DNA from 2 places in the Flavobacterium sp. GNP002 genome. Region 1 is predicted to be linked to the other one. Evidence: riboswitches for the same ligand, from Rfam matches in the RefSeq annotation. Region 1 holds a riboswitch; the other holds the start of a gene.
What was found. A riboswitch is a leader RNA that binds a small molecule or an ion and turns the genes downstream of it on or off. The one in region 1 is predicted to bind S-adenosylmethionine.
Positions count from the first base shown of each region.

Region 2: it holds a riboswitch for S-adenosylmethionine, as region 1 does, so the genes downstream of both, ACXX80_RS12925 (Na+/H+ antiporter NhaC family protein) here and ACXX80_RS07440 (homocysteine S-methyltransferase family protein) in region 1, are expected to answer to the same signal.

Region 1 covers NZ_JBTGUW010000001.1:1,706,807-1,711,458, reverse strand. Annotated here, with positions in the region: gene metH (methionine synthase) at 1-1,387, opposite strand, end outside; gene ACXX80_RS07440 (homocysteine S-methyltransferase family protein) at 1,471-2,472, opposite strand; SAM riboswitch class I at 2,744-2,863, opposite strand; gene ACXX80_RS07435 (NAD(P)/FAD-dependent oxidoreductase) at 2,956-4,008, opposite strand; gene ACXX80_RS07430 (precorrin-2 dehydrogenase/sirohydrochlorin ferrochelatase family protein) at 4,119-4,652, opposite strand, start outside.
Region 2 covers NZ_JBTGUW010000001.1:2,980,885-2,985,536, forward strand. Annotated here, with positions in the region: gene ACXX80_RS12915 (hypothetical protein) at 1-600, opposite strand, end outside; gene fabG (3-oxoacyl-[acyl-carrier-protein] reductase) at 702-1,448, opposite strand; gene ACXX80_RS12925 (Na+/H+ antiporter NhaC family protein) at 1,631-2,953, opposite strand; SAM-I-IV-variant riboswitch at 3,008-3,104, opposite strand; gene ACXX80_RS12930 (cytochrome-c peroxidase) at 3,334-4,518, shown strand; gene ACXX80_RS12935 (hypothetical protein) at 4,574-4,652, opposite strand, start outside.

The DNA.
Region 1 (4,652 bases):
CAGCTGCAATAATTTTTTCAGGTGGTACCATTACGCCCAAATCTACTATCTCATAATTATTACAGGCCAGCACCACGCTAACAATATTTTTACCAATATCGTGTACATCGCCTTTTACAGTTGCCATCAGGATTTTTCCATTTCCTTTTTTGTCACCCGCTTGTTTGCTAGCTTCAATGTAAGGCAACAAATAGGCCACCGCTTTTTTCATTACCCGCGCTGATTTCACTACTTGTGGCAAAAACATTTTACCGGAACCAAACAAATCACCTACAACATTCATTCCTGTCATCAAGTTAATTTCGATAACTTCAATAGGTTTTGTAGCTGCCAATCGTGCTTCTTCAACATCTAGTTCTATAAAGGCATCGACCCCTTTTACAAGTGAGTGGGTAATTCGTTCTTGAACGGTTCCCGAACGCCATTCTTGAACTGCTTTTTCATTATTCTTTACATCTCCTTTTACATTCTCTGCAAAATCCAATAATCTTTCGGTTGCATCATCACGACGGTTTAGGATTACATCCTCAACGTGTTCTAATAAATCCTTTGGAATTTCGTCGTAAATAGAAAGCATCTCAGGATTTACTATTCCCATCGTCATTCCGTTTTGAATAGCGTGGTACAAGAAAACGGAGTGCATCGCTTCCCGAACGGTATCATTTCCTCTAAACGAAAACGAAACATTACTTACTCCACCACTAATGTGTGCATGAGGCAAATTTTCTCGAACCCATTTGGTTCCTCTAAAGAAATCCAATGCGTTCAAGCGGTGTTCTTCCATTCCAGTTGCCACTGGGAATATATTTAAATCGAAAATGATGTCTTGCGGAGGAAAACCAACTTTGTTTACCAAAATATCATACGAACGCTGGCAAATTTCTATTCGGCGTTCGTAATTGTCAGCTTGACCTACCTCATCAAAAGCCATAATAATAGCCGCAGCTCCATAACGCTTAATCAATTTAGCGTGATGAATAAATTGTTCTTCTCCTTCCTTTAAAGAAATAGAGTTTACGACACTCTTTCCTTGAACTACTTTTAATCCTGCTTCTATAATATCCCATTTCGAGCTGTCAATCATGATTGGCACTCTGGAAATATCTGGTTCGGCAGCAATTAAATTCAGGAATTTTGTCATGGCATATTCACCATCCAGCATTCCTTCATCCATATTAATATCGATGATTTGTGCGCCACCTTCTACTTGCTCTTTAGCAATACTGAGTGCTTCTTCGTATTTTTCTTCCTTGATTAATCGAAGGAATTTTCTAGAACCTGTAACATTCGTTCGTTCACCAATATTCACAAAAACGCTTTCCGGCGTAATGATTAAAGGCTCTAATCCCGATAATACAAGGTTTTTTCTAGTTTCTGCTTGTGCCATTTTTTATTTTTTTGTGCCTCAAACCCAATAATTACAATGAATTCGTGGCTATAATTCAGACGCGGTAAAGCGCATCTTTACGTTTACATCGTTGCTGTTGATACTCTTGGTTTATAATCCTTCGCAATATCAGCAATCAACTTGATATGTTCTGGCGTTGTTCCGCAACAACCACCTATGATATTGACTAAATTATCGTCTAAATATTCTTTGATGAAAGCTTGCATTTGCTCTGGTGTTTCATCGTACTCTCCAAAAGCATTTGGCAATCCTGCATTAGGATGCGCCGACACATTGAACGAAGTGTTTTGTGATAAAGTTTGCAAATAAGGCTTCAACAAATCAGCTCCCAAGGCACAATTGAAACCAACACTTAGCAATGGAATGTGAGAAACCGAAACTAAAAAAGCTTCTACGGTTTGCCCTGAAAGTGTTCTTCCTGAAGCATCCGTAATGGTTCCTGAAACCATGATTGGAATATCAATATTGCGTTCGTCTTTTACTTCTTCAATAGCAAAAAGTGCTGCTTTAGCATTTAACGTGTCGAAAATAGTTTCTACTAACAACAAATCACTTCCTCCGTCAATCAAAGCTTCAACTTGTTGTTTGTAAGCAATGCGCAAATCATCGAAAGTTACGGCTCTGTATCCCGGATCATTTACATCTGGTGACATGCTTGCCGTTCTGTTTGTTGGTCCTATTGACCCGGCTACAAAACGAGGTTTGTCTGGATTTTTGGCTGTGAATTCATCGGCTACTTCACGGGCAATTCGTGCCGATTCGTAGTTGAGTTCATACACCAAATCTTCAAGATGGTAATCTGCCATTCCGATAGTCGTTCCTGAGAACGTATTGGTTTCTACAATATCAGCTCCTGCTTCAAAATAAGCTGCGTGAACTGCTTTGATAGCTTGTGGTTGCGTTAGTGACAATAAATCGTTATTCCCTTTTAAGGAATGCGGAAAATCTTTGAAACGTTCTCCTCGAAAATCTTCTTCAGAAAAATTGTAGCGTTGCAACATGGTTCCCATAGCTCCATCGAGTATGAGTATGTTTTTTTTAATGGCTTCTTGAATACTTGACATTTCTTTTTATTTCTTGTAAATCTCGATAAGTATCGGATTCACACTTTTGATTAATAATTACAAAAGTTCACTATTTAAGCTCTTTAGCCCCGATTACAGTGAAAATCCTTTTACTTTTTTTGTTAAAAAAGTAAAAGATTGCAACGGAAAGCGGGAACGGTATTGGCAAAAAAACGCCAATTGTTCGCTCCTGATACTGAAATTAATTCAGTAGGCTAAATATCGATATGTTGTCAAGAAAAGGTTTGAGAAATACTAAGTGAGTATTCGTGTGTTATCTATCTTAGATACTGAAACTGGTTCAGCATAAAGTAGAATGTAGCACCTTCTTTAAAGATAAAGGGTTGCTAAGGTTTCATTGGGTCTTTCCCTCCGCCTTTCGTGATAACTTTCAATAAATATATGAACAGTGCAAAGTAAAGACATAGCGCTAATACTTGCAAGTATTAGCGCTATATTTTTTAACTAGTTTGTACTAAGTTGTTAAACTATGGCTTTCACCACGGCTTTTGGAGCTTCTTTACGAGTTCCGTCAAATCCGTCAACACCTGAAACTGTAGTATATTTCAATACATATTTCTTACCTGGATTGATGATTTGGTAGGCTGCCTGACACATTAATGTGGCTTCGTGGAATCCACAAAGAATTAATTTTAGTTTCCCTGGATAGGTATTTACGTCACCAATGGCAAAAATTCCTGGAATGTTCGTTTGGTAATCCAAAGCATTATTTACTTTGATGGCATTTTTTTCAATGTCTAATCCCCAGTCTCCAATAGGACCTAATTTTGGTGTTAATCCAAAAAGCGGAATAAAATAATCCGTAGCAATAGTTCTGTGCGCTCCATTTTCTTCAATATCAATTGATTCTAAATGCTCGGCACCGTTTAAACCAACTACTTCTGCCGGTGTAATCATTTTTATTTTTCCTGAGTTCTTCAATTCCTGTACTTTTTCTACAGAGTCTAAAGCGCCTCTAAATTCGTTTCTACGGTGAATCAAAGTTACCTCAGAAGCAACATTCGACAAGAAAATACTCCAGTCCAAAGCAGAATCTCCTCCTCCGGCAATCACTACTCTTTTGTCTCTGAATTTTTCCGGGTTTTTAATAAAGTATTTAATTCCTTTGTCTTCGTAAAATTCAATGTCTTCGATTAATGGTTTTCTTGGTTCAAAACTTCCTAATCCTCCAGCAATAGCAATTACTGGCGCATGAAATCTTTTCCCTTTATTTGAAGTCACAATAAAACTTCCGTCTTCTTGTTTTTCAATTGTTTCAGCACGTTCTCCGAGTGTAAAACCTGGTTCGAATTGCTTGATTTGTTCCATTAGATTATCTACTAAATCTCCTGCTAATACTTCCGGAAATCCCGGGATATCATAAATAGGTTTTTTTGGGTATAATTCAGATAATTGTCCACCTGCTTGTGGCAAAGCATCTAAAATATGACATTTCAGTTTTAACAATCCTGCTTCAAAAACTGCAAATAAACCTGTTGGTCCGGCTCCTATTATAAGTATGTCTGTTTTAACCATTTTTTTATTCTTTATATAATGTAATTGTGCTAAACTATTTTACTGCAAATTAACGATTGATTTTTACTATTTTAAATGATAAATATCAGTCGAATTCTTTGCTCTTTATTCTATTCTCTTGGCTCTTTATTCTTCAACGACTCGGTAATTTCATTCATCTTTTGAACTTTTTCTTCGAAATTTCCTTTCAGCGTTTTGCGATATTCATTCAGGTTTTCGACCATTTTATTGATATCGTCCGGAATGATTTCTTCAAAAAACTCCCGTAATCTTTTGGCAGTTGTTGGTGATTTTCCGTTAGTTGAAATAGCGATTTTAACATTTCCTTTAGTTACAATTCCGCCCAAATAATAATCACATAATGGCGGTGTATCAGCAATGTTGCAAATCAGAAATCTTTTTCGGGACAAATCGTATACTCTTTTATTTACTTTTAAATCATCTGTGCAGGCAATTACCATGTGGCGTTTGCGAAGCATCCAGCGATTGAACTTTTTATGGGTTAATTGCACCGAAGGATGTTTTGCAGCCAAGCTTTCCAGTTCTGGTAAAAACTTTGGGGCAACTACCTCAACATTCGCATTCGGACTCGATTTCAACATGAAAGATAATTTTTCTAAACCCACATTTCCTCCACCTACAAT
Region 2 (4,652 bases), 1.3 Mb from region 1:
AAAAGCGTACTTATTAACGTTTAGTTGATTGATTTTGAAATCTAAAAAAGTCGTTGTATCACCTACAATCACAGGATATACTTTATTTACAGCATCAAAACTATAGACATAATCATTCCCGGAAGTTTGATTTCCATCTGTAATTAAAACCGTAGGATAGATTGTGTTTTTATAAATGCTTTTTAAATTTTTGGCTACAACATCAATATTAGTTTGCGTTCCGTTAAAATCAAATGTTTCAGTAGGTTCAAAATCATCCGAAAACTGATACGATTGCACATCAAATTTTTCTTGTAAATCTGAATTTGATTGTATTCTTTTATACAGTTCTAATGCTTTTTCATTGGCATTCAAGAAAGAGATAGAACTCGAATTATCAACAACAATGGGCAAAGGCGTTTTTATCGTTTCAAGCGTATTTTTTGTTACTATTGGATTAATCAATAGCAATAAAATTCCAAAAATGGATAAAAAACGCATAAAAGCCAAAAACCAACCGACTTTCGATTTGTTTTTGGCTTTGTATATATATTGAAAAAACGACAATCCGCCAGCTATTAGTAATGAAAGAAGTAATAATAGTATCGTGTTTGTTGTCATTTATTCTTTATTAAAAGATTGAAAGATTTAATGATTAAAAAATTAATTATGTAGATCAAAAATCTTTAAATCTTTGAATTTTACAATCTTTTAATTAAATTTTAAGTAAGCATTCCCCCACAAACATTCATAACCTGTCCAGTTACATAAGCGCTCATATCGGAAGCGAAGAAAAGACACGCATTAGCAACATCTTCAGTCGTTCCGCCACGTTTCAACGGAATTCCGTCTCTCCATCCTTTTACAACATCCTCGTTTAATTTAGCCGTCATTTCTGTTTCTATAAATCCTGGAGCAATTACATTACAACGAATATTACGTGATCCTAATTCCAATGCTACAGATTTAGAAAAACCAATAACTCCCGCTTTAGAAGCTGCATAATTCGTTTGTCCAGCATTTCCTTTTACTCCTACAACTGAACTCATATTGATAATTGAACCTGAACGTTGTTTTAAGAAAGTACGTTGAATGGCTTTGGTCATATTAAAAACCGATTTCAAGTTAACATCAATTACTTGATCAAAATCGCCTTCAGACATACGCATCAAAAGGTTGTCTTTAGTAATTCCGGCATTGTTTATTAGAATATCAACCGTTCCAAATTCAGCTATAACCGCGTCTACAAGAGTTTGCGCTTCATTAAAATCGGCTGCATTCGATTGGTATCCTTTGGCTTTAATTCCAAGAGCGTTCAATTCGTTTTCCAATGCCAAAGCAGATTCTACAGATGAACTATATGTAAAGGCAACATTTGCACCGTGTTTTGCAAAAACTTCCGCAATTCCTTTTCCAATTCCACGACTCGCACCAGTAATTATGGCAACTTTTCCTTCTAGTAATTTCATATTCAAAAATTAGTTTAAATTTTATTTGGAGCTATTCCTGCTATCCGTTTCAATCTTTTATGACCGCTATCGCTTACATAAAAGGATTTTCACTACTATCAGGGCTATCTTACACTCGTCAAATATATAATAATTCCCTTTTTAAAAAAAATTCAAAAGCAATAACAGTCAAAATTCAGTTCTTAAATATTAAAGAATCGCTTTGTCCATTTATCCCAAAACGAACTGTAAATAGCCACTAATGTAAAAACTAGTAGAAATAGATGATACCAAGCATTACTAATTAAGTCAAAGAAATCTAATTTCCCGTTAGCGTAGCTCAATATAAGCAATACTTGAGCGCCATAAGGTAAAATCCCTTGAATTATACACGAAAAAATATCCAGAATTGCAGCCGTTTTTTTAGGATTTAATTCGTACTCATCATTAATTTCTTTAGCAATCGGTCCGGTAATTACAATAGAAACCGTATTATTCGCTATAGCTAAATTAGCAAAACCTACTATAGCGCCAATTCCCGCTTGAGCCGATTTTTTACTTTTAATTCTTTTTCTAATTTGAACTAATAAATACGTTATTCCACCCGCTTTATCTACCATAGCTGCTAAACCTCCAGTTAGCATTGACAATAAGAAAATATCAGTCATACTAGTAAAGCCTTCATATATCTTTTGTGTGAATTCCATCAACGTAAACGAACCACTAAAGTATCCAATAATACCAGCTAATAATGTACCAATAAGCAATGTTGAAAATACATTAACACCCACGACTGCCAATACGATTACTAAAATGTAAGGTACAATTGCAATCCAGGAAAAATCGCTTTTTGCAATGGCAACGGTCACGATATCCGAGTTTAAACCAAGATAAAAGAAAACCAGAATTGTAAAAACTGCAGCAGGAAAGGCAATGAACAAGTTAATTTTGAATTTGTCTTTTAGATCACATCCTAATGATTGCGTTGCTGCAATAGTAGTATCAGAAATCATGGAAAGATTGTCACCAAGCATAGAACCACCTAATAAAGCGCCAGATATAAGCGGTAATGAAGCACCACTTTTATCAGCTAATGCGACAGCTATTGGACCAATCGCTACAATTGCACCTACTGAAGTTCCTGTAGCAGTTGATAAAAAAGAAGCAATCAAGAAAATCCCTAACGGAAAATAGGCAACGTCGATAGTATTTATCCCAAGATTCACAACTGCGTCAACTCCGCCCATCGCTTTACTTACCACTGCGAACGCTCCAGCTAGCAAGTAAATTAAACACATGGTCATGATTTTACTTTCGCCACAACCTGCGATTAACGTTTCAACTTTATCCTCAGTTGAGGATTTGAATAATAAAAAAGCGGCGATTATACCAACTAAAACAGCTACTGGAGATGGGAAAGCATAAAAATCATTCAAAATAATTCCCGCTCCCAAAAAAGTAAAAATAAAAACAAATAAAGGAATTAAAGCAAAGGCATTCCCTTTTTCTTTAGAAAATAAAGTCATAAAAATAATTTTAAATTAAAAATTATGACGAAAAACAAAGCTAAATATGGGAATGTAAACAACATTTTTTCCAAAGGATTTGGCTTATCGTTTTAGCACCTTGCTTGTTGTTGCAGGTTGCTATCCTATTGCAGGATTCGTGATAACGGGTGCAAAAGTAATTAATATTTTACGATATATTCAAACAAACACTCAAAAAATTAAAATAACTTACAATAATTAGCAACAGGAACTTTGTAGTAAAATCAACAATTTGCTTAAAAAAAAAGAGTCGTTAAATTAAATATTATTACAAATTAAACTATTTTTGATTAACATAGTCTAATAAATATCCAAATAAAAAGTATAATTCCTAAGGTATTAACATTTATAAAATAACTATGAGCAACAAAATTTTATTATTTTTCTGTTTAATTTTAGCTTCAAGCTGTAGTAAAAATGACGACTCTAGTGATTATTTAGCTATTGATCCGTATCCAAATGTTACAGCTACATTTACTGGTAAAATAAACATAAACAAACTTGATAATTATGCTAGTCAAGCCATTCCTGCCTATATTACTAAAGATAATACTGCGGGGAATACCATTACAGATAAAGGCGCCACTTTAGGCCGCGTTTTGTTTTATGATAAAAATTTATCATCAAAAAATACCATCTCCTGCTCCTCTTGCCACATACAAGCAAATGCTTTTGGAGATGTTGCCGTGGCCAGCACAGGCATAAATGGAACCACTAGCAGGCACTCCATGCGATTAATAAATACTAGATTTTCAAATGAAAATAAATTCTTTTGGGATGAAAGAACAACAACTTTAGAAAATCAAACCACCCAACCCATTCAAGATCATATTGAAATGGGATTTAGTGGTACACTAGGTGATGGTAACTTTACCTCATTAATTACGAAACTACAAAATATTGGGTATTACAAAGAATTATTCAAGTTTACTTATGGCTCAGACGATATAACTGAAAACAAAATTCAACTGGCATTATCACAATTTGTAAGAAGTATTCAATCATTCGATGCTAAATATGATGTTGGCAGAGCACTCGTTGCGAATGATAACCAGCAGTTTCCAAATTTTACTATACAAGAAAACCAGGGTAAAAACTTATTTTTAACACCACCAGTATTTGACGCAACAGGAAATAGAACGGCTGGCGGGGTTGGTTGTGCAGGTTGTCATCAACCACCAGAATTTAGTATTGATCCTAACAGTAGAAATAATGGCGTAATAGGAATACTAAACGGAAATGGAATTGACATTACAAATACTAAATCACCCTCACTTAGAGACTTAGTAAAAGCAGATGGCAGTACCAATGGTGCTTTTATGCATACCGCTAATTTGAATACGCTTCAAAATGTTCTTGGCCATTATGGTTCAATTAACCTAGCTCCAGGAAATACAAATCTCGATCCTAGGTTGAGGCCAAATGGTTTTGGTCAACAATTAAATTTAACTGATACAGAAGTAGATGCTTTAATCGCCTTTCTAAAAACGTTAACTGGAACAAATGTCTATGTAGATTCAAAATGGTCAACTCCTTTTAAATAACAAAAAAGTCCCCAAATGTAAATTTGGGGACTTTTAATTTTTAAGTAAAATGAACTTAGAAAGCTACATTCCATTTTGGCAACCTTCCATTTTCGTCAAGGAAGTTTTGTAAAACTTGCCCTTCTACGAATGTT